One region of the Kocuria sp. NBRC 114282 genome, then DNA from elsewhere that is predicted to be linked to it. Evidence: riboswitches for the same ligand, from Rfam matches in the RefSeq annotation. Region 1 holds a riboswitch; each other region holds the start of a gene.

Evidence for each region. A riboswitch is a leader RNA that binds a small molecule or an ion and turns the genes downstream of it on or off. The one in region 1 is predicted to bind thiamine pyrophosphate.
Region 2: it holds a riboswitch for thiamine pyrophosphate, as region 1 does, so the genes downstream of both, QSJ40_RS01635 (ECF transporter S component) here and QSJ40_RS11880 (thiaminase II/PqqC family protein) in region 1, are expected to answer to the same signal.
Region 3: it holds a riboswitch for thiamine pyrophosphate, as region 1 does, so the genes downstream of both, thiM (hydroxyethylthiazole kinase) here and QSJ40_RS11880 (thiaminase II/PqqC family protein) in region 1, are expected to answer to the same signal.

What each region holds. Positions count from the first base shown of each region.
Region 1 covers NZ_BSQO01000009.1:60,311-65,914, forward strand. Annotated here, with positions in the region: gene QSJ40_RS11845 (hypothetical protein) at 1-270, shown strand, start outside; gene rpsF (30S ribosomal protein S6) at 463-810, shown strand; gene QSJ40_RS11855 (single-stranded DNA-binding protein) at 936-1,544, shown strand; gene rpsR (30S ribosomal protein S18) at 1,658-1,894, shown strand; gene rplI (50S ribosomal protein L9) at 1,913-2,362, shown strand; gene QSJ40_RS11870 (hypothetical protein) at 2,836-3,018, shown strand; gene QSJ40_RS11875 (MMPL family transporter) at 3,019-3,810, shown strand; gene QSJ40_RS11880 (thiaminase II/PqqC family protein) at 3,786-4,490, opposite strand; TPP riboswitch at 4,482-4,574, opposite strand; gene QSJ40_RS11885 (FMN reductase) at 4,713-5,375, opposite strand; gene QSJ40_RS11890 (LLM class flavin-dependent oxidoreductase) at 5,372-5,604, opposite strand, start outside.
Region 2 covers NZ_BSQO01000001.1:356,263-361,866, forward strand. Annotated here, with positions in the region: gene QSJ40_RS01615 (Na+/H+ antiporter subunit E) at 1-674, shown strand, start outside; gene QSJ40_RS12755 (MrpF/PhaF family protein) at 671-1,057, shown strand; gene mnhG (monovalent cation/H(+) antiporter subunit G) at 1,057-1,446, shown strand; gene QSJ40_RS01630 (DUF4235 domain-containing protein) at 1,554-1,835, shown strand; TPP riboswitch at 1,981-2,085, shown strand; gene QSJ40_RS01635 (ECF transporter S component) at 2,199-2,867, shown strand; gene QSJ40_RS01640 (ATP-binding cassette domain-containing protein) at 2,864-5,305, shown strand; gene QSJ40_RS01645 (nucleoside/nucleotide kinase family protein) at 5,316-5,604, opposite strand, start outside.
Region 3 covers NZ_BSQO01000003.1:7,566-13,169, reverse strand. Annotated here, with positions in the region: gene obgE (GTPase ObgE) at 1-269, opposite strand, end outside; gene rpmA (50S ribosomal protein L27) at 496-753, opposite strand; gene rplU (50S ribosomal protein L21) at 842-1,153, opposite strand; gene thiD (bifunctional hydroxymethylpyrimidine kinase/phosphomethylpyrimidine kinase) at 1,445-2,296, opposite strand; gene thiE (thiamine phosphate synthase) at 2,293-2,952, opposite strand; gene thiM (hydroxyethylthiazole kinase) at 2,949-3,860, opposite strand; TPP riboswitch at 3,851-3,949, opposite strand; gene QSJ40_RS06270 (Rne/Rng family ribonuclease) at 4,078-5,604, opposite strand, start outside.

The sequences.
Region 1 (5,604 bases):
GTCCCCGAATCCGGTCTGAAGGCTCCCAAGGCAGGGGCCGAGATCTCCGAGGTCGAGTGGGAGCTGGTCTCGCAGCCGCCGCTGTGGCTGGTCGCCGAGGAGGACTCCGGCTCGCAGCTCGACTGGGTCGCCGACGAGACGGCGCAGGCGGAGGCCCGGCTGTCCTACCTGGAGGACGGCAAGAGGGTCGAGGAGATCGTCAGCTTCCCCGTGCATGTGGACGTCACCTCCGACGGCAGGGACGCCGAGATCGACGTCGCGCTGCGCTGAGGGCCGCCTTCTGCGGGCGATGATCGCCGGTCTCATGCCGCAGCGGCCATGGACCGCGGATGTCCGGTGGTGTACAGTCGATCAGTCTGTGCGAACAGGGCCCCGTCGGGGCCGACTGCCACGGACTCGCATTGAACCTCCTGCTGCGGAGAGACCGCAGCCGTTCCAGCCCGAAGGAGGTGGGTTCTTTCCATGCGCGAATACGAGCTGATGGTCATCATCAACCCGGAGGTCGACGACCGCGCGGTCGAGCCGACCCTGAAGAAGTTCCTCGAGGTCGTCACCCGTGAGAACGGCACCGTCGACAACATCGACATCTGGGGTCGCCGCCGTCTCGCCTACGAGATCCAGAAGAAGTCCGAGGGCATCTACGCCGTCGTGCGCTTCCACGCCGAGCCCGCTACCTCGCAGGAGCTCGACCGTGTGCTGAACCTCAACGAGGCGATCATGCGCACCAAGATCATCCGTCCCGAGGAGCAGCGGATCCACCCGCACCACGACGTCAACGGCGCGCCCGTCGCCGAGACCGCCGAGGCCTGAGCAGATCGGCGCCGGTGACGGCGCGAGCTGCATCGGGTGCGATCCCACCGACTCCGTCCTGAGCGGCGGAGGAGGATGGGGGAGCACCAGCCCCATCACCGCGAGTTCTCCGGAAGGAGAGTCCCATGGCCGGCGACACCATCATCACCATCATCGGCAATCTGACCGCTGAGCCCGAGCTGCGCTTCACGCCGTCGGGTGCGGCCGTCGCGAACTTCACGATCGCGTCGACCCCGCGCCAGTTCGACCGCCAGTCCAACGAGTGGAAGGACGGCGAGACGCTGTTCATGCGCTGCTCGGTGTGGCGCGAGGCGGCGGAGAACGTCGCCGAGACGCTGCAGAAGGGCATGCGCGTCATCGCCCAGGGGCGGCTCAAGTCCCGGTCCTTCGACACGAAGGAAGGCGACCGCCGCACCGTGATGGAGCTCGACGTCGATGAGATCGGCCCGTCGCTGCGCTTCGCCTCGGCGAAGGTCAACCGCCAGTCCCGCGGAGGCGGGTCCGGCGGCGGCTTCAGCGGCGGCGGACAGCAGTCCGGCGGCTCCGGCGGCTGGGACAATGGCGGCGGGGGCGGCTTCGGCGGCAACCGCGGCGGCCAGTCCTCCGGCGGCTACAACCAGGGCGGTCAGGGCGGTGGGCGCCAGCAGGCGGCCCCGCAGAACGATCCCTGGGGCCAGTCCGCCGGCGGCAGCTACGACTGGGGCACCGGACAGGACGACGAGCCGCCGTTCTGATCGGCGGCCCGAGCGCCTGAGCCCTCGCACCCACCCGGCGCAGAACCGGGAGACAGAACACATTTCCATCCCGCAGAGCACTGCGGGCTCCACGCTTCAGAAGGAGCACCACGATGGCGAAGCATGAGATTCGCAAGCCCAAGCCGAAGGCGAACCCGCTCAAGGCCGCAGGCGTCACCGAGATCGACTACAAGGACGTTGCGCTGCTGCGCAAGTTCATCTCCGACCGCGGCAAGATCCGCGCGCGTCGCGTGACCGGCGTCTCCGTCCAGGAGCAGCGCAAGATCGCCCAGGCCGTCAAGAACGCCCGTGAGGTCGCCCTGCTCCCCTACGCCGGCTCCGGCCGCTGATCGGAAAGGAACACACTCATGGCAAAGATCATCCTGACGCACGAGGTCTCTAACCTCGGTTCCGCCGGTGACGTGGTCGAGGTCAAGGACGGGTACGCCCGCAACTACCTCTTCCCCCGCGGCTTCGCGACCCAGTGGTCCAAGGGCGCCGAGCGCCAGATCGAGTCCATCAAGGCCGCTCGTGCGGCCCGTGAGCTCGCCTCGCTCGAGGACGCGCAGGCCCTGGCGGCCTCGCTGACCTCGGCCACCGTCACGGTCCCGGCCAAGGCCGGCGCCGAGGGCCGTCTGTTCGGCTCGATCAAGGCCGAGCAGGTCGCCGACGCCGTCAAGGCCGCCGGCCTGGGCGAGATCGACAAGCGCAAGGTCGAGATCCGCGAGCAGGTCCGCACCGTCGGCACCTACCAGGCCACCGTGCGCCTGCACGAGGACGTCAACGCGAACATCGAGTTCGAGGTCGTCCCCGCCTGATCCTTCGGGTGAGCCGTCCTGCACGGCACGCCTGACCGACGAGCCGTCGCCCCTTTCCGGGGCGGCGGCTCGTCGTCGTTGCCGGGCCTGTCGGGCGCCGGCGGGGGGCGGCTCTGCCCCTGACAGGTCACCGTTCGGCGGATGATGACGACGGCCCTGCGCAGCGACACAGGGCAGGCCCTGATGTGGTCCCTTGCGCGGTGATCTCGCATCTGTTCCCGGCCCTCGGGGCACGGGCGCGGCGCGGATCTGCTGCGGGCGCATGACCCGTCCCCAGGACGGGCGACTTCTGCGCCGACCAGCACCGACGCCGGCGTCGTCTCCCGTGCTACGTTCCCGGGGGCGGCTACGCCGACCCGACTTCGGAATCCGCCAGGGCACAGCAGATCGTGCACGAAGAGGTCGGCGGGGAGGCGAGCCTCGTCGTCCTTGTCCGAGCCCCCGAAGGCTCCCAGGCAGCTGACTCCGCTGACGTGGGGGAGGAGATCGCCGCGGATCTGCGCGAGCACGACGGCATCGAGTCCGTCCATGCCTTCAGCGATCCCGGCATGAGCGACCCGCTGGGCTCTGACGACGGCCGCACGGGCATGGTCGTCGCGCACATCGAGGGCACCTTGGCCGAGCAGACTGAGATCTCCACGGAGCTCGTGGACTAGCTGAGCCAGGAGCGCGGCGACGGCACCGAGGTGCTGGTGGGCGGCTCCGCGCCCATGATCGCCTCGAACAGCCAGCAGGTGATCAAGGACCTGGGGCTGGCCGAGCACCTCGCCGTGCCCATCACGCTGGTGCTCCTGCCGGCGGTGCTGGGCGTGGTGACGCTCATGTTCCAGCACGGCTTGCTCTCCGGGGTCCTGGGCTTCACGCGGGGCCCGCTGGACATGTCCATGCCCGTCCTGCTGTTCTGCATCGCCTTCGGGCTGTCGGTGGACTACGAGCTGTTCCTGATCGGGCGCATGAAGGAGTTGTGGGAGCAGACGGGCAGCAACCGCATGGCGGTCGTGGAGGGGCTCGCGCACACCGGGCGCATCACCACACTCGCGGCGCTGGTGCTCTCGGTGTCGTTCGCGGCCTTCGGGACGAGCCAGGTGAGCTTCATGCAGCTGTTCGGCCTGGGCACGGCGTTCGCGATCCTGCTCGATGCGACCCTGGTGCGCGGCGTCCTGGTGCCCGCGTTCATGCGGATCGCCGGGCGGGCCAACTGGTGGGCACCGGCCCCGCTGCGGTGGGTGCACGATCGGATCGGGCTGGCGGAGGCCCCCGAGGATCCGCATACGGGGCCCTTTGGCGCGGCGCGAGCCGGAGGAGTTCGGGGATCACATCACGCCGCCATCGGCCCGACGACGCCGCGGTCGCCATGTGGCCGACACGGCGCCGCGGCACCGGAAGGGACCGTGGTGAGGGTCCCGTCAGTCGGTCCGCGCTCTCAGCGCGGGATGATCTCCGACTGATCCTGAGTCAGGGCCTGATCGAAGAACGCCAGCTCGTGGCGGCAGCCTGCCAGATAGGCCCGCTGTGCTGCCGCACGGCCTGATTCCGAGCTCTGTGCGAGCTCCCGCTCGACGCGCTCCAGGGCTGCAGCGGTTGCAGCCACGAAGTCGGGATCGCGGTAGGTCTCCAGCCATGCGGCATACGGGTGATCCGGCTCCACGGTCGGCAGACAGGCTCCGACCTGGGCGTAAAGCCAGAAGCAGGGGAGCACTGCAGCAGCGCCGACAGCTCGGTCCTGTCCCAGGGCGGCGGCCAGCAGGAAGTCCGTGTAGGCCGCGGTGACGGTGCTGGCGGGCTCGTCGGCGGCCTCCGGACGGGCGGCCATCCAGGTGCGGTGCAGCTGGGCCTCCTCCGTGAGGCAGCCGACCGAGGCCTGTGCCCACGCGAGCTGGTCCGGGGCGTGATCGCAGCGTGCGGATAGAGCCGCCAGGGCCCGGGCGTAGCCGGCCAGATACAGGGCGTCCTGGGCGAGGTAGAACGTGAACCGCGCGTCGTCAAGGGTTCCGTCCAGCAGGGCGCGCACGAATCTCGAGTCCTGGATCTCGGCTGCCGTCTGCGCGCCGGCGTCCCACAGCGACTGCGTCCATGGACCGGCCGCTTCGACGGCGGGCTGGGGGGCGATGTTCGAGGTGGAGCTCATCAGGGACATCCCTTCGCCAGTGCGAGCTGGAGCAGGTTCCACGGGTCTGATCTCAGCGCCGGCGGCGCACCCCGTGTCCGCAGCCCAGTATAGGCGGCAGGATCGGATGCCGACAGGGCGGCATCCGGTTCCGCTGTGAGAGACGAGACCTTTTTATATGTCATATTCGACATATGAGGAGGTCAGGCGGCCTATGGGTCCTCCGAGAGCTCGGCGAGCCCGTCAGGAGCCGTCGTGGCCCTTGAGGAGGCTCGCGAAGTCCGTGACCGGGCCCAGGTCTACACCGCTGCGACGCGGCGCCCGCGCGGGCTCGGTGGGCAGGAAGCCCTCCACCCCGGCGGACTCGGCCACCAGTGCCGTCGCCATCTCGGAGGCGGCTCGAGCGATCCGCGACTCCAGGCCTCCGGTGTCCCCGGAGCCGAAGTCATCGGTCGCGGCGAACACGCCCGTGGGCAGCACGACCGCCCGCGAGTAGGAGAACAGCGGGCGCAGCGCGTGGTCCAGGACCAGGCTGTGGCGCGGGCTGCCGGCCGTCGCGGCGATGAGCACCGGGAGGTCGATCAGCGCTTCGTCGTCGAGGACGTCGAAGAACATCTTGAACAGCCCCGAGTAGGAGGCCCGGAAGATCGGCGTGACCGCCACCAGCCCGTCGGCCTGGGCGACCAGGCGCTTGTCCTCGTCGAGCTGCGGATCAAGCAGCCCGCCCGTGGTCATGGCCTGCGCCAGCGGCAGGGCCAGGTCCCGCAGCTCCACGTGGTGGACCTCCAGGGCCTCGCCCCGGGCGCCGACCCGGGACTCGACGGCATGGGCGATCCGGTCCGCCAGCAGGCGGGTGGACGACGGCGAGGACAGCCCCGCCGAGACGACGACGAGCTGACGGGTCATCGCTGCTCATCCTCCTTCTGCTCGTCCTGCGGCCGCGCGTTGATGACCTGGCGGTGCTTGGAGTCCGGGCCCTGGGCGCGCAGGGTCTCGTGGGTGGGCGGGTCTGAGGGCACGTGCGCCGGGCGACGTGCCTCGAAGCCCTCGCGCAGGCGCGGGACGATCTCCCGGCCGAGGATCTCGATCTGCTCCAGGACCATCTCCTCGGGCAGGCCGGCGTGATCCAGCAGGA
Region 2 (5,604 bases), on a different contig from region 1:
CAGCGACATCCCGCGGGTCCGCATCCGCCCGGCCGCGGCGGCGCGAGCACCGCTGGGCCGTGGAGATCCCCCTGATCCTGTGGCTCATGCTCGTATGGGCCGTGCTGTGGGGCGAGCTGACGGCCAAGAACCTCCTGGTGGGCCTGGTGCTGTCCCTGCTGGTCACCCGGGCGCTGGCACTGCCGCCCGTGCAGCTGTCCAGCCGCTTCAACGTGCTGCACGCCGTGACCCTGTTCGTCACCTTCCTGTGGCAGGTCATCCGCGCCAGCTTCGAGGTCATGTGGACCGTGATCGCCCATGGGCCCAGGGCCTCCTCGTCGGTGACCGCCGTGCAGATGCGCTCGCACTCCGATCTGATCATGACCGCGACCGGAAGCACCACGGGACTGATCCCGGGCTCGGTGCTGCTGGAGGTGGATCGTCCGAACGCGATCCTCTACTTCCACGTCCTGGACGTGCACGACGACGAGGACATCGAGCACTTCCGGGAGTCCGTGCGCAACACCGAGGCTGCCTGGATCCGCATGATGGGCTCTCCGGAGGACTACGCCGCGCTGCGGCGCGAGGACGCCCAGAAGGGCCGTGGACTCAGCCCTCGGGCCGTGCTGCGCAGCTGGGCGGGCTACGCCCACAGATCGAAGGCCGAACGACGGGATGAGGAGCAGAGCCGATGAGCACCTTCGTCATGGCCGTGTGCCTCGTGATGCTCGCCGGTGGGGCCGCCGGCGTGCTGTACCGACTGGTGAAGGGACCCTCGCTGCTGGACCGCGTGCTCTCCAGCGACGTCCTGCTCTCCGTGGTGGTCGCCGCGATCGCCCTGGAGATGGTCTGGAGCGATCACTCCGACTACATGATGGTCATCGTGACCGTCTCGCTGCTGGGCTTCATCGGCTCGGTGTCCGTGGCGCGGTTCGTCCAGCCCACGCGGCCCCGGAAGACGGGCCAGACCGATGAGGGCGCCACCAAGGAGCCGGTCGAGGGCGAGCGGGCCGAGCAGGATCACCGGCCCGCCCCGATGCAGAAGCCCGCCCCGTCCGAGAAGGAGGGACACCGCTGATGGATCCCATGGACCTCGTGCTCGACATCGTCGTGGGCGTGCTGCTGCTCGTGGGCTGCCTCATGTCCCTGACGGCCGGCCTCGGCCTGATCCGGCTGCCGGACGTCCTGTCGCGGATGCACGCGGCCACCAAGCCGCAGGTGCTCGGTCTGCTGTGCATGCTGCTGGCCGTGGTGATCCACTCCCGCGAGTGGACGCTGCTGCCGCTGGCCCTGCTGGGCTGGGCCCTGATGCTGCTCACGGCGCCGGTCTCGGCGCACATGGTGGGGCGCTCGAGCTATCGGACCAAGCACGTGCTCGATGAGACGCTGATCGCCGATGACCTGGCCGCAGCCCTGGACGAGGCCGACACCGCCGAGTCGCAGGGCGGCGCGGATCGCCCGTCGTGATCCGCGACGGCTCGCCGAGCGCGCTAGGGTGAGCACCGAACCTCCGGCGCCGGCTGAGGCGCCGGTTCCGCGATCTCCCGAGTGGCTCACTCGGGGTAGGAGATGACATGAACCCCAAGATCATGGGACTCATCGGCACCGGCGCGTCCGTGCTGGGCGTGCAGGCCGCCACCAAGGGCCTCGACGCCACGTGGAAGAAGGTCACCGGCCGCCAGGTCCCGTCCAAGGGCGATGACCCCCGTGAGGACCGCTGGCTCGACATCGTCCTGTTCGCGGTGGTCAGCGGCGTGCTGACCACGGTCGTGCGGACCCTGGTCAACCGCCAGGTCGCCGAGCAGCGCGAGAAGGCCGAGCTCAAGGCCCATGAGAAGGCCAAGGGCCGCGCCTGATCTCGACCAATCCGGGCCGGCCGCTGCGCGCGGCCTGCTGATCGATGGCGAAGGCGCCGGGAGCCGTGTGCTCCCGGCGCCTTCGTCCGTTCCGGGTCCGGCTGAGGGCGACCTGCATCTGCTGCGCGTTTGGCGTAGGATCCCAGGAATACGACAGGGGAGCGCCCGAGGGCGCTGAGAGTGCGGTCCGCCGCAGACCCTCGAACCTGCTCCGGCTAGCACCGGCGAAGGAAGTCGAGCATCTCGGAGGTGCTTCTCGCGCGTTCCTGCGGGCGCCCGCCCACGCAGCATCGCGCGAGAAGCGCTTCTCCCCTCCTGATGACAGGGGCGCCGCGGCGTCCCCGGGCCCCCAGGAGGACCACCATGACGCAGCATCGCAGCACCGGTCAGATGAGCACCGGATCCGGCCTCGATACGCGCTCGGACCGCGACTCCGGAACCGTCGGCTCCCCGCAGCGCAGCGCGCGCTCCCGCCTGCGGTGGCGCGTGCTCGACCTCGTGGTCCTCGCAGTGCTGGCCGCCGCCTGCGGCGTGATCTTCTGGGCCTGGTCCGCTCTGGTCTACCCCCTCTCCCAGGCCGTCACGGTCGGCTATCCGCCGGCGGGCGGCCTGCTGGTCGGCGGATGGCTGATGGCCGGGCCGCTGGCCGCCCTCATCATCCGCCGCCCCGGCGCAGCGCTGGCCTGCGAGCTGCTGGCGGCGTGCTTCGAGGGGCTGCTGGGCACCCACTTCGGCATGACGGTCGTGCTCTCCGGTCTCATCCAGGGCGCGGCGGCGGAGGCCGTCTTCCTGGCCGCTGGGTACCGCCGCTTCGGCCCGGTCGTGGCCGTGGCCTCGGGCGCTGCCGCCGGAGCGCTCGGGACGCTGACCGAGTGCCTGATCTACTACTACGAGTGGCCGATGGCCCACCAGGCGGTCTACGTCGTGCTGGGCACGGTGTCCGGGGCGGTCATCGCCGGTCTTGCCATGTGGGCACTGACGCGCGCTCTGCGCTCCACGGGAGTGCTCTCGGGCCTGGCCTCCGGTCGATGACCGCTCGCACGCACGGAGCCGACAGGGCCGTGCGCGGCGGAGCCGCCGTGCTCGCGCGCGGCTTCGGCTGGCAGCCCGAGGGTCGGAAGACCCCAGCCCTCGAGCAGGTGGACCTCGAGATCCCCGCGGGGCAGCGCGTGCTGCTGCTGGGCGCCAGCGGCTCGGGCAAGTCCACGCTGCTGCACGCCCTGGCGGGCGTGCTCCCGGACACCGAGGACGATGCCCCCTCCGATGCCCCCGGGCCGGGGCCCGACGGCGGTCGCGCAGCGCCCTCAGGAGGCAGCGGCCCGCGCGGCGAACTGCTCGTGGACGGACAGCCCGCAGCCCAGCGCGGCGTCGTCACCGGCCTGCTCCAGCAGGATCCGGAGTCCTCGATCCTGCTGGCCAGGGCCGGCGACGACGTCGCGTTCGGCCCGGAGAACCTGGCCGTGCCCGCCGAGGAGATCTGGGACCAGGCCGATGCCGCCCTACGTGCCGTGGGGCTGGAGATCTCCCGCAGCCGGGACACCTCGGCGCTGTCCGGCGGGCAGCAGCAGCGCCTCGGCCTGGCCGGCATCACCGCCATGCGCCCGCGCCTGCTGCTGCTCGACGAGCCCACGGCCAACCTGGATCCAGAGGGGGTGGCCACCGTCCGCAGGGCGGTCGAGACGGTGGTCGAGGACACCGGGGCCACGCTGATCGTGGTCGAGCACCGCACCGAGGTCTGGGCGGATCTGGTGGAGCGCGTCGTGGTCCTGGGGCCGCGGGGAGTGCTGGCCGACGGGAGCCCCGAGGACGTCCTCGGCGCCCGGGGGGCCCAGCGCGAGCAGCTGCGCCGCGCCGGCATCTGGCTGCCGGGCCAGCGCGCCGCCGCGGCCGCCCCGGCCCCCGCCCCCGGTGAGCTGCTCCTGCGCGCCGACGAGCTTGAGGTCTCGCGCGAGCAGCCCTCGCAGGGCCTGCTCTCCCGCCGCCGTCGCCGCGTGCGCCGCGGGGACGCGGTGCCCGACGGGGCCTGGGCCGGCGCCCCGGCGGCGCAGCCGGTGGACCTGCGCCTGCGCGCCGGCAGCGCGCTCGCGCTGACCGGGCCGAACGGCGCCGGGAAGTCGACGCTGGCCCTGACGCTGGCCGGTCTGCTCGTGCCTAGCGCCGGTACGGTGCGCGCTGCCGGCAGCCTCGCCGGAGGGCTGCCGGACGATCCTTCGGTATGGTCCGGCCCGGAGCTTGTGGAGCGCATCGGCACGGTCTTCCAGGAGCCCGAGCATCAGTTCCTCACCGGCAGCGTGCGCGAGGAGCTCGCCGTGGGCCCGCGCCGGGCCGGGGTCCCCGAGGACGAGATCGCCCGCCGCGTGGACGAGCTGCTCGAGCGGCTGCATCTTTCGGCCCACGCCGAGGCCAATCCCTTCACCCTCTCCGGGGGCCAGAAGCGCCGCCTGTCCGTGGGCACGGTGATGGCTGCAGCACCCCAGATCCTCATCCTGGACGAGCCCACCTTCGGGCAGGACGCAGTGACCTGGGCGGCCGTCGTCGAGCTGCTGGCCGAGCAGGTGCGGCAGGGCCGCTGCGTCGTGGTCGTGACCCATGATGACGACCTGGTCCGCGCCCTGGGAGCCGAGGAGATCGCGGTGCGACCCCGAACCCGGCCGACGGAGGAAGCGCGGCCCACGAGCGCGCCCGCTCGGCAGCGCGGCGCCCTGGCTCGCCGCGACGCCCTGGCCAAGCTCGGGGCGGTCGCGGTGCTGAGCCTGGCGCTGCTGCTCTCGGCGGATCCCGTGACCTCCGGACTGATCCTGGCCGTGGAGCTCGTGGGCCTGGCTGCGATCGGCCAGCGGCCCGGTGCTCTGCTGCTGCGGATCTGGCCCCTGCTGGTGGCCGCCCTGCTCTCGGGCTGGGGCACCGCGGTTCTCTCGGATGCCGGCGGGCACCTGTGGGTGAGTGCCGGGCCCCTGCAGCTGACCTCGGGCTCGATCGCCGCCGGGGCCGCGATCGCGCTGCGTGGGCTGGCCCTGGCCCTGCCGGGCGTCATGCTGCTGCTGAGCACCGACCCGACCGATCTGGCCGACCGGCTTGCCCGGACCATGCGGCTGCCGGTGCGGGTCGTGCTGGCAGCGCTCGTGGGGCTGCGCCTGGTCACGGTCATGATCGATCAGTGGCAGGTGCTCGTGACGGCTCGTCGGGCACGCGGCGTCGGCGGCTCCCGAGCCCCCCTGGCGGCAGTGCGGGAGCTGGGCGGGCGTGCGTTCGGGCTGCTCGTGCAGTCCCTGCGGCGGGCCTCGCGGCTGGCCGTGACCATGGAGGTGCGCGGCTTCGGCGGGGTGGTGGACGCCGGCAGCCGCACCTGGGCTCGACCTCTGCGCTTCGGACGGGCCGATGCCCTGCTGCTGGGGGTCGCGGTCGCAGCGGCGGGGGCGGCGCCGGCGGTCTCCGAGCTGCTGGGGACCCACCGCTTCATCTGGCAGTGAGACCGAGGGCTCAGCCGGTGGGGCCGGGCTGGATGATGGTGGCGGACTCCCACACGGGATCGCGCTGCAGGTAGTCCAGCTCCTGCTGGGCCCAAATGTCCCAGTAGGGCTCGAAGCCGCTGTCGCGGTTCAGGGCGCGCTCCCGGCGCTGGGCCTCCGGCAGCTCGACCCACACGGAGACGTCGAGGACCTCTCGCGCCGGTGCGCTGCAGGCTCCCACACCCTCCAGGACCACGATCTCCGCAGCACGGGTCAGCCGCGGTCCGCCCGGCGAGTCGGCCAGCCAGTCCCACGCCGTC
Region 3 (5,604 bases), on a different contig from region 1:
GAGAGGATCAGGTCCTCGCCCTTGAACCCGTTGCGGTCATCGCCCATGCCCGGGCCGCCGTTGGGCGCCGAGCGGTGCGGGGAGCGGTGATACGGCAGCAGCGTGGTGGACTGGCCGTCGACCCGCAGGATCACGGAGCCGCCGTCGCCGCCGTGGCCGCCGTCCGGTCCGCCCAGCGGCTTGAACTTCTCGCGTCGGACGGACACGCAGCCGTGGCCGCCGTTGCCGCCCGCTGCGTGGAGGACCACTCGGTCGACGAACTCGGCCATGGTCTCCCTTCCTTGCCGGGCGTCCCGCGCCGGCAGCTGATCGGCGCCCGAGGGCGCCGAGATGTGCGTTCCGCCAGGCGTTCAGCCGGCGGGGTCCTGAAACGGAAGAGAGGGCGGGCGCACGTGGCACCCACCCTCTGACTCCTCATGGTGAGCGTGACGCGGATGACCCCGCGTCGAGCGACCGCTGCAGCGCCCCCTCAGGGTCGCTGCAGCGGTCGCCGGGTCACTCAGCCGCTGCGAGGACGTTGACGACCTTGCGGCCGCGCTTGGTCCCGAAGGCCACCTGACCGGTGGCCAGGGCGAACAGGGTGTCGTCCTTGCCGCGGCCCACGTTCTCACCGGGGTGGAAGTGGGTGCCGCGCTGACGCACGATGATCGAGCCGGCGTTGACGGACTCGCCGCCGAAGCGCTTGACGCCCAGGTACTGGGCGTTGGAGTCGCGGCCGTTGCGGGTGGAGCTTGCGCCCTTCTTATGTGCCATGGCTGCTGCCTGCTTTCGCTAGTCGGTCCGGTTCGAGCCGCGGAGGCTCGGGCGGACCCATGGAGTGTGGAGAGGGTGACCGGGTGGGTCAGGCCTTGATGTCGGTGACCTTCACGGTGGTCAGCTCAGAACGGTGACCCTGGCGCTTCTTGTAGCCGGTCTTGTTCTTGTACTTCATGATGCGGATCTTGGGGCCGCGGAGGTTCTCGACGACCTCGGCCGTGACCTTGACGCCCGAGAGCTTCTCGGCCTCGGAGGTCACCTTGTCGCCGTCGACGAGCAGGAGCGCGGGGAGCTCAAGGGTGCTGCCGGTCTCACCGGCGACACGGTCGAGGGTCACGAGGTCGCCGACGGCAACCTTCTCTTGGCGGCCGCCTGCGCGGACAATCGCGTAAACCACGGGGAACTCACTTCTCTCGAGTAGAAATCACTGTCTGGGGGCGCAGACGCTCCTGCCTGACTGACGACGCCGAGATCACCGTGGCGTCGGCCTGCCAGTGGGATGGAGACAGTACGGCCGACGCGGCTTCTCAGCGGTCAGGAGCTGCACCCGGGTGTGCCTTCCGAAGTCCCGCACTCACGACATGGACGGTGTCGCGAGGGGTCATGCGGCATGGCACTGAGCAAGCAGATTACTCCATCGTCACCGCTGCGGACAAGGACATCGCCCCCGCGCGAGTCGTCATCCGGATCACGCCCCGAGCATCCCGCGCAGGGCCGGTGCCAGGTGGTGCCCGTGGTGCACGGGACCGCTGCCCCGCCCCACCTCGAGCTCCTCGGCATGCTCGAGCGCTCCGCGCAGCCAGCCCCGCGCCGCCTCCACGGACTCCGGGAGACGCCCCGAGCGCGCCGCCAGCACGGCGATCGCGCTCGAGAGGGAGCAGCCCGTGCCGTGGGTGCAGCTCGTGTCGATCCGCGCTGCGTCCCACTGCGCCACCGGCTCCTCCTGCCCTGGCGCGACCAGCGCATCAGGGGTGCGCTCCCCCGGCAGGTGCCCGCCCTTGACGAGCACGAGCACGCCCAGCCGATCGGCCAGCCGCCGTCCCTGCTCAAGGGCCTCGGACCATTCCTGCGCCGGCGCCCGGTCCAGCAGGGAGGCGAGCTCCGTGAGATTCGGCGTCACCAGGTCGGCGGAGCCCAGCAGCTCCAGGACGGCGCCGAGCGCCTCGGACTCCAGCAGGGTCCCACCGGCTGTGGCGACCATGACGGGATCGATGACGCACAGCGGCGGCTTCTGCTCCTGCAGCCACTGCCCCACGACCTCGACGGCACCGGCGCTGCCCAGCATGCCGATCTTCACGGCATCCACGACGACGTCGTCGGAGACGGCCAGCAGCTGATCCCTCAGCACCTCCGGCGGCGGGGTGTGGATCGAGCGCACTCCGCAGGTGTTCTGGGAGACGACAGCGGTGATCGCGCCCATGCCGTAGCCGCCCAGGACGCTGATGGTCTTCAGGTCCGCGTGCACTCCGGCTCCGCCGGTGGGATCGGTTCCGGCGATCGACAGGACGCGCGGGACGGCGCGCGGGCTGATGGTGCTCATCGCTGGATCTCCCGTCGGTAGGTCTGCGCCGCCAGGCGCGGATCGGCAGCCGCGCAGATCCCGGAGACCACGGCCACGCCGTCGGCACCTGCGGCCATCAGCCCCGCGACGTCCTCCGGCCGGATCCCGCCGATGGCCACGGCCGGGAGGGCACTCAGGGCTCGGGCCCGGGCGAAGCCGTCGATGCCCAGCGGCTGCGGGGCGTCGGGCTTGGTGGCGGTGGCCCGCACCGCGCCGATGCCCAGATAGTCCACCGTTGCCGGGGGCAGCCCCGCTGCGGCGGCGATCTCGGCCTCCGAGGCGGCGGAGAGGCCGATGATCGCCTCCGGGCCGCACAGCCGGCGGGCGTCCTCCGGAGGCAGATCCGACTGGCCGATGTGGACGCCGTCGCAGGCGATCCCCCGGGCGCGTGCGGCCAGGTGGCACTCCACGCGATCGTCCACGACCACCGGGGCCGCGCCGTCGACGGCCGACACGACGGCCTCGAGCAGCTCGAGCAGCTCGCGTCCGGAGGCATCCTTGGCCCGGACCTGGATCATGCTCGCCCCGCCCTCGACAGCCAGCCGCGCGACCTCGGGGACGCTGCGAGGCCGGCTGAGCTGGGGGTCGGTGACGTGGTAGAGCGACAGTGCGGCGGGGTCGAATCGGGGGCTCATCGCCCGGCCTCCTCTGCCTGACCCGCCCCGGCGGCGGCACCGTCCGCGGCGCTCGGTGCGCCGGCCGCCTCCGCCTCGACGCGGCACCGTTCGGCGACGTCCTCGGGGCGCAGCCCGGCCAGGGCGTCGAGCAGATGCACGGCGAAGGACCCCGGGCCCTGGCAGCGATCGGCGGCGTCCTCGGCCGCCAGTCCCCAGACCAGGCTCCCGGCCGCGGCGGCGTCGGCGGGGTCCTGCGCGACGGCAGCGAAGGCCGCGATCACGGAGCCCAGGGCGCACCCTCCGCCCACCACCTGGGTCAGCAGCTCGTGACCGTGCGGCACGCGCAGCGTCCCCGACGCGGAGACGATCAGATCGACGGGCCCGGAGATGGCCACGGCATCGGCGCAACCGGCCGACACGAGCTGCCGGGCGGCCTGCACCGCTGTCTCCGGGGCATCCGTCGTGTCGACGCCGCGGCCCCCGGCCCCTCCGGTCAGAGCCAGGACCTCCGAGGGGTTGCCGCGGATCACCGCGGGACGGGACTCCAGCAGCTCGGCGGCAAGGGCGGTGCGGATCGGCAGCGAGCCGATCGCCACCGGGTCCAGCACCCAGGGTCGGCCTCCGGCCTGCCGGGCGGCAGCGGCCTCGCGCATGGCGCCGCGCTGCTCGGGATCGGGAGTGCCCAGATTGATCAGCATGCCATCGGCGATCTCGGCGAACGGCCCGGCCTCCCCCTGGATGTCCGTCATGGCCGGAGCGGCGCCGAGGGCCAGCAGGGCGTTGGCGGTGAAGTTGGAGACCACTGTGTTGGTCAGGCACTGCACCAGGGGGCGCGTGCTGCGCAGCTGCTCGAGCAGCTGGGCCATCCGGGCCGAGACCGGCCCGGAGGCGTCGTGCGATGGATTCAGGGTGCGACTGTGCGTCATGGCGACAATCCCTCCGCTAGTGCGAACTAGTTCAGGTTCGACGGGTGTGCTCTCAGCCGCCTGCTCGGGCGGCACCCCGTGTCGTGCCTGCTCAGTCTACCCATGATCCGGCTGCCCGGGCGAAGACGATGACGGCCGCCTCCCCTTCTCGGGGAGACGGCCGTCATGCGACCGGGTCGTCCTGTCGGCGCCGGCCGATCACCGGCGCCGACTGCGCTCAGGAGTGCTCGTGCTCACCCTGCGAGGCGTCCCCGCCATCCTGCGCCGGACCCGCCTGGGGGGCGGCCTCCGGGGCGCTGGCGCGGCGCGAGCGGCGCGGGCGACGGCGCGGACCGGCGGCACCGGGCTCGCGCTCGCCCAGCGAGCTGGCCAGCGACTCGAGCTGCGAGCCGGACGAGCCCCCGGCGCCCAGCGCCTCGGCGGCGCTCTGGCCCTGCGGCAGCTCGATGACCTCGCCGTTGATCGTCACCTGCGAGGCTCCCTCGGAGGTCGAGACCACCGAGGCGCTGCCTGCGGTCACGGTCGCCGAGGCGGCCGGAGCCGCAGGAGCCGGCTGCGGGACCTCGGGCGTGCCCGCCGGAGCCGCCGCACGACGCGAGCGACGCGCCCGCTGGCGCACCGGGGCGGCCTGCTCCGCGTCCGCACCGCGCACCGTGGCCGTGCCCTGGACGGCGGGAGCCGCCGGTGCGGCAGGCGCCTGCACCGACTCCGGGGCAGCCTGCGGAGCGGCCGCGGTGCGGCTGCGGCGCTGCTGCTGAGCAGCCGCCGCCCGCTCGCCCTGCGATGCGCCCTGAGCGGCGTCCTTCGACTCGCTGCGCGCCGTGCGCGAGCGCCGCTCACGACGGCCCTCGGAGCCCTCGGCCGAGTCTCGGCGCGAGCTCGAACGGCTCAGCTCCCGCACCTCCGGGGACGCGGGGTCGCCGACCATGGCCTGGGCCGCGGGGGCCTGCTCTGCAGCGTCCTCGCCCGAGGTGCTCCGCTCGGGGGCTTCGCCGGAGGCCGCTCGGATGCGCGCCTCGATCAGCGAGCGGGTCTCATCCTCGGAGCGGGCCCCGGACTGCGCCTCGGACCGGCCGCGGCCGCCACGGCCGGAGGAGCGCTCACCGCGCTGCCGGCGCTGCCCGGAGCGGCCGTCTGACTCACCGCGGCCCTGCTCTGCCTGGGCGCCGGTGTCCTGGCCCTGCCCCGGATCGGCCTGCGGGGAGTCCTGCCGGTCGCTCTGGGCCTGGTCGCTGCGGTCCTGATCGTTCTGGTCCTGCGGGGCCTGGCCGTCCTGACCGCGGCCGCGCGAGCGCTTGCCGCGGCGCTTGCGACGACGCTTGCCGCTCTCGCGGGAGTCCTGGGACTCCTGCGGGCGCTGGCCCTGGGACTCCTGGTCCCCGGCGGGCTCGCTCGCAGAGGCTGCCTCCGTCCGCTCTCCTGCCGAGGCGGAGGAGTCGGTGTCGTGGCCGCTGGCCGAGGCGATCGCGGCCAGGGCGCTTCGGGTGGCCTGTGCGCGCTTTGCCTGCTCCGGATCCTCGGCGCGCGGACGCTGCTCGTCCTGAGCGCCCGGGAGACGACGGCTGCGCTTGCGGTCGTTGCGACCCTGCCGGTTGTCCGAGGAGCCCGAGCTGCGGCCCTTGAGCGGGTGATCGTGGACGACCACGCCGCGGCCGTCGCAGGCCTCGCAGTCCTCCGAGAAGACCTCGAGCAGGCCGGTGCCCATGCGCTTGCGGGTCATCTGCACGAGCCCCAGCGAGGTGAC